DNA from 2 places in the Cohnella yongneupensis genome. Region 1 is predicted to be linked to the other one. Evidence: riboswitches for the same ligand, from Rfam matches in the RefSeq annotation. Region 1 holds a riboswitch; the other holds the start of a gene.
What was found. Region 1 has a riboswitch for cyclic di-AMP ahead of ACFPQ4_RS05325 (APC family permease). Riboswitches for the same ligand answer to the same signal wherever they lie in the genome.
Positions count from the first base shown of each region.

Region 2: another riboswitch for cyclic di-AMP. It lies ahead of ACFPQ4_RS11110 (ubiquitin-like domain-containing protein); the one in region 1 lies ahead of ACFPQ4_RS05325 (APC family permease).

Region 1 covers NZ_JBHSNC010000013.1:73,430-76,578, forward strand. Annotated here, with positions in the region: gene ACFPQ4_RS05315 (allophanate hydrolase) at 1-545, shown strand, start outside; gene ACFPQ4_RS05320 (allophanate hydrolase-related protein) at 565-960, shown strand; cyclic di-AMP (ydaO/yuaA leader) riboswitch at 1,238-1,410, shown strand; gene ACFPQ4_RS05325 (APC family permease) at 1,509-3,149, shown strand, end outside.
Region 2 covers NZ_JBHSNC010000035.1:14,523-17,671, forward strand. Annotated here, with positions in the region: gene ACFPQ4_RS11105 (TatD family hydrolase) at 1-684, shown strand, start outside; cyclic di-AMP (ydaO/yuaA leader) riboswitch at 864-1,080, shown strand; gene ACFPQ4_RS11110 (ubiquitin-like domain-containing protein) at 1,343-2,506, shown strand; gene rnmV (ribonuclease M5) at 2,629-3,149, shown strand, end outside.

The DNA.
Region 1 (3,149 bases):
TGCGGACGCTGGACATTCCCGTCGAGGAAGTCGACGTCGCGATGTACGGCGAAGCTGCATCCGTTCTGTACGAAGGTCCGTGGGTAGCGGAGCGATGGGCGGGTCTCGGCGCGTTCGTCGAGGCGAATCCGGGAGCATCGCTTCCCGTGACCGAACGCATTCTTAGAACGGGAGCCGACCCCAAGCATTCGGCCGCGTCGTTGTTCCAAGCGATGCACAAGCTGCAAGCTTACAAGCTCGAAGCGCGCATGCGGCTGAAGGACGCGGTGCTCGTCATGCCGACGGCCGGCGGCACTTGGACGCGCGAGCAAGTACGGCAAGACCCCATTGCGACGAACCGCGACATGGGAAGGTATACAAACCACTGCAACCTGCTGGATCTATGCGCGATCGCGATTCCGGCGGGTGATGCGGCGGCGGAGTTACCGTTCGGCATCACGCTATTCGCTACGGCGGAGCGGGAAGATCTGATCCGCGGCTGCGCGCAAGCCGTGGCGCAGACCCAAGCGCGGATCGCAAATCCGCTGTCCCCGATACGCCAATAAACTTCCAGGAGGAATGCCCATGTCAACTTCGGACACTACGTTAGTGGCGGTATGCGGCTTGCATATGCGCGGATTCCCGCTCGAGAAACAGCTGCTGGAACGCGGAGGGACGTTCGTGCGAGAGTCGACGACGGCCGCCAAGTATCGCTTGCTCAAGCTGCCGACGACGCCGGCGAAGCCGGGATTAATCAAGCTCACCAATGGCGGCGCGCCAATCGCATTGGAACTGTGGGAGCTGCCGTTGACGGCGTTCGGCTCGTTCGTCGCCTTGATTCCGAGTCCGCTCGGAATCGGCAAGGTCGAGCTAGCGGACGGTACGGAAGTGCCTGGCTTCATATGCGAAGGCTACGCATCCGAATGGGCAGGCGCGGAAGATATTACGAGCCTCGGAAGCTGGAGAAACCTAAATAAGTGAATAACAAATTTTCCCATGTATATCGTCAAATATAACCGGCGTAGCCAGCGAATAATAAGCCCTGATACGGGAAGGGCTTATTATTCGCTTTTTCAAGCGGCAGATCAACCGCAAGCGGTAATTCGATGAATGAGGCATGGTGGAGATGCTGCGCGACGGGTAGGCGAAGTGTATGCGCATTCATGACGCAAATATGGCGATTACGCCGGAATCGGACGGAAAATCGAGATTTACAGATCGGAGCGAGAGGAATATGATCATTCCATCAACTTCATAATAAAAGCATACGCTGAGTCCTTGAAGTCTAAGGAACGGGGGAACCAATCTGCGACGGGCTTTCCGCTCGCCGCGCGGGGTGAATCGATGAACGCGTCATTAGACCGTTATCGTAGGGCGACTCTACACGCCCGAATCCGTCAGCTAACCTCGTAAGCGTCTTAGAGGAGACACAACTTCGGCACGATTACCGGCCGCAGGGGAAACCTCTGCGGTTTTTTTTGTTGTGTCATCGTATCGACTTCATAACTTTAGACTTGGCGGTGTAAGGCATGCATTCCATTAAAAGATTGTTGATCGGGCGACCCCTTAAATCGAACGAATTAGGGGAGCAAAAGCTGATCAAGACGAAGGCGCTGGCCATCTTATCCTCGGACGCCTTGTCGTCGGTTGCTTACGGTCCGGAGCAGATCCTGCTTGTCCTGGTCACGATCAGCGCTGCCGCAATGTGGTATTCGGTTCCGATCGCGATCGGCGTATTGATCCTGTTGCTGGCGTTAATTTTATCTTATCGGCAAGTTATTTTCGCCTATCCTCACGGGGGCGGGGCGTACGTCGTATCGAAGGAAAATTTAGGGTTATCGGCTGGACTAGTATCGGGCGGTTCATTGCTCGTCGACTATATTCTGACCGTAGCGGTAAGCGTATCGGCCGGCACGGACGCCATAACGTCGGCTTTCCCGAGTCTTCATCCCTACACGGTCATTATCGCGGTCATATTCGTTGTTTTCATTACGATATTGAATTTGCGCGGGCTTACGGAATCGGCCTCGATACTCGCGTATCCGGTTTACTTGTTCGTGCTAGCGCTGTTCATCCTGATCGGCGTAGGGATCTACAAGATCGCTACGGGCGACGTGTCGACGGAGCTGCATACTTCGGTCGGCACGCCGGTTGCGGGCATCTCCTTGTTCTTGCTCTTGAAGGCGTTCGCCTCGGGTAGCTCGGCGCTTACCGGGGTCGAAGCGATCTCGAACGCCATTCCGAACTTCAAATCGCCTGCGCCCAACAACGCGGCGAAGACATTGATCGCGATGGGCGTGTTGCTCGCGATCTTATTCTCCGGCATCGTGATGCTGGCGTATTACTACGGCGTAACGCCGAAGCACGACGTAACGGTCGTCTCCCAGATCGCCGAGCACACGTTCGGACGGCACTTTATGTACTTCTTCATTCAAGGCACGACGGCATTGATCTTGATTCTCGCGGCGAATACCGGCTATTCGGCTTACCCGCTCTTGGCCGTCAATCTGGCGAAAGATAAGTTCATTCCGCGCATGTTCACGATCAGGGGCGACCGGTTGGGTTATTCGAACGGAATAATTAGCCTAGGCTTTCTGTCGATCATCCTAATCATTGCTTTTAAGGGTCAAACCGAGCAGCTTATCCCGCTATATGCCGTCGGCGTATTCATTCCGTTCACGCTCGCGCAAGTGGGCATGATCGTGAAATGGGTTCGTCAGAAGCCGAGCGGCTGGATTCCGAAGCTCATCATTAATACGATCGGCGCGATCATTTGCTTTACCGTCACGATGATGTTCTTCGTTACGAAGTTCAGCCAAGTGTGGCCGGTTCTCGTGTTCATGCCGATGATCATCTTTATTTTCCAACGGATCAAAAAGCATTACGAAGCCGTAGGCGAACAACTGCGGTTGGCCACTTGCGAGCCGACCGTGCCGATCAAAGGCAACGTCATCATCGTACCGGTATCCGGAATTACGCACGTCGTCGAGCATTCGGTTAACTATGCGCAATCGCTTAACGCGGATCAAATTATCGCGGTCTACATCCCGTTCGAACGGGAAGACGAGGCGCTGTTCGAGGAAAAATGGAGCAAGTGGCGGCCGGACATCCGATTGGTGACGCTGCACTCCCACTACCGGAGCATTATTCAGCCGCTTAGCAAGTTCATC
Region 2 (3,149 bases), on a different contig from region 1:
GACACGATCGTCAACATCGGCTTCAATCGGGAAACGATACCGACAACGATGGCGCTTGCCGAGCAATACCCGTTCATCTATGCAGCCGTCGGTTGGCATCCGACCGACGCGATCGATATGCGGCTTGAAGAAGATCTGGCTTGGATCGAAGCGCTTTGCGCGCATCCAAAAGTCGTGGCCATCGGCGAAATCGGTTTGGACTATTACTGGGACACCTCGCCCAAGGAGCTTCAACATACGGTTTTCCGCGAGCAGATCCGGCTTGCGCGCCGACTGAACAAGCCCATCGTCATTCATAACCGCGATGCGCACGAGGATATCGTTAAATTGCTGCGCGAGGAGAACGCCTCGGAAGTCGGGGGAATCATGCATTGCTACTCCGGAAGCTGGGAGATGGCCAAGATGTGCTTGGACATGAACTTCTATATTTCGTTCGGAGGACCGGTTACGTTCAAGAACGCGAGGGTGCCCAAAGAGGTGTTGGACCAAGTTCCGTTGGATCGATTATTGGTGGAGACGGATGCACCCTATTTGACTCCGCACCCCCATCGAGGACAGCGAAATGAATCCGCATACGTGCGACTCGTGGCCGAGACCGCGGCAGAGATTAAAGGGCTAAAACTGGAAGAAATTGCACAAATTACGAGCGACAACGCAAGGCGCTGTTTGGGTCTACCGAGATAAAACGGTTACAATCGAAGAAAAAGGGTCCGTTGCGTAGAAAAAACTGTATTTTGTAGCTCTAATTGCGGTTTTTCTCGGAGAATTCAGGAAAAAACGGTCAAATTCGTCCTTTACGCCATCTTTACACGGTCTATAGGTAGAATGTATCATCTAGTTCAGAAGTTTGAATATGGCATCCCTTTTCCAGTGCGCTGAATCTCCAATACGGAGAGCGGGGGACCCGACGCGGCGACGATTCATTATTCGTCCAAAGCGGTCCGAGCAATCTTGGGGTGAATTTCGCGAGGCCGGTTAGGAAGCTTTCTAAGAAGCTCTCCTGAACGCGCAAGAGCGAATAGGGCGACTCTCTTCGCCCGAACCCGACAGCTAACCTCGTAAGCGTAGTAGAGAGAGGTCAACCTCGTGCTGCCCCATTTCCCTTATTCGTCTAAGCGGAAGCCACGAACAGGTCCTCTGTCGGTGGCTTTTTGTGTTGAAAAAAAGGGTTATGGATGATTGTACCCGCGTAGTTGAATCGAGATTGGAGCAAGGCGGCGCGCTGCCGAACGGTCAAAGCTGCATGGCCGGAAGCGGGCGTCGTTAACAAAATAGGATAGTCGCGTCAGACTACAGTCGTGCATCACAGTCGACGGCGGGGCTATGAAGGAGGAGCGAGAAAATGGGAGACATTCCTGAGGCTTTCGGGCAGGAAACCCATGATCCACGACCGACCGGCAAGCTTATCGCACTGTTGCGATGGAAACATGAGCACTTGCGCATCGTTATTCTAGGCGCAATTCTCTCTTTCGCAATCATCATCATGTTCGTGTCGTTACTGAATCCCGTAGCGGCCAAAAACATTTCCATCGTAGACAACGGAATGACTTCGGTCATCCAGACCAGAACGTCCGATGTTCAGAGCGTTCTGGAAGAGCAACAGATTAGAGTCGGTCCTTACGATCGTCTGTCATTGACGACGGGGGAATTGGTCGAGGGAAGCACGATCGTTATCGATCGTGCGAAGAGCGTTACGGTTAAAGCCGACGGGAAAGAAGCCGTGAAGTATACGGCTGCGGACACGGTCGGGCAAGTGATCAAGGAATTGAATCTTTCGCTAGGCAGCGAAGACCGCATTTCCCCGTCGCAGAACACGCCGCTAACCGAAGGAATGAAAGTGGTCATTACGCGCGTTCGGACGGAAGTCGATGAGACGTCGCACGCGGTTGCGTTCGAAGTCGTCGAGCAGAAGAACGCGGATCTGGCCGAAGGCAAGAAGAAGGTCGTAAAGACGGGTCAAGAAGGACAAGTGGTCCTTCGCACGGCCAAAGTGTACGAGGACGGGAAACTTGTAAGCGAGAAGCTGTTGGAGAAGACTGTCTCCAAGCCGGCTGTTCAGCAAGTGGTCGCGATCGGCACGAAGAAACCCGAAGTAAAGACGTTGACTTATAACGGCAAGCCTTCCGCTTCCGAAGCGTCGACGGTAAAGCTGAACGGCAGGTCGGTTAAGGTCAAGCGGATGCTTAGTAACGTTACGCTGACGGCGTATTCCGCCGGCTTCGCGTCAACGGGCAAATCGAAAGGCGACGAGGGCTTCGGCGTAACATCGTCAGGCGCCATCGTTCAAGAGGGCCGTACGATCGCCGTGGACCCTAGAGTCATTCCGATCGGTTGGTGGGTATACATCGAAGGGATCGGCTTCCGTCGCGCGGAAGATACGGGCAGCGCGGTCAAAGGCAAGAAGATCGACGTGTATTACGACAGCGAGAAGCATGCCGATCGCTTCGGCATGAAGAAGGGCTACACGGTATACGTGATCGGTCCGGTTAAGCCGTCGTCGAATTAATAGCGGCTACGTGAACAATCGGGAAGAGGCGTCATTGGCGCTTCTTCCCGTTTTGTGTTATACGATACATAGGGGTGGCTTCGGCTGCCGGGACGAGTACGGTAAAGGCGGAATGAACGAACATGTTTCAAGAGATGATTGTCGTAGAGGGCAAAGACGATACGACGGCCGTAAGGCGGGCAATCGGCGCCGACACGATCGAGACGGGCGGCTCGGCTATCGGAGAGAACGTGTTGAGGCGAATCGAGCTGGCGCAGGAGAGGCGGGGCGTCATTATTTTGACCGATCCGGACGCGCCCGGGGAGCGCATTCGCAAGATCGTCGCAGAGCGCGTTCCGGGAGCCAAGCACGCTTTCTTGACGAAGGACGAAGCCAGAGGCTCGAGAGGGCTGGGCGTCGAGCATGCGTCGGACGAAGCGATTCGCAGGGCAATCGATCGCGTACGAGGCCCTGAGGGCGGCGTTGGGGAGCTACAGGAGATCGAATGGAGCGATCTGCTGGACGCGGGTCTAATCGTTCACGCCTCCTCCGCGCGCCGCAGAGAGCGGATGGGCGAGTTGCTCGGTATCGGGTATGCCAACGGTAAACAATTTCATAAAAGATGTCTCATGTTCCGCATCACGCGCGAAGAGTTCGTCGCCGC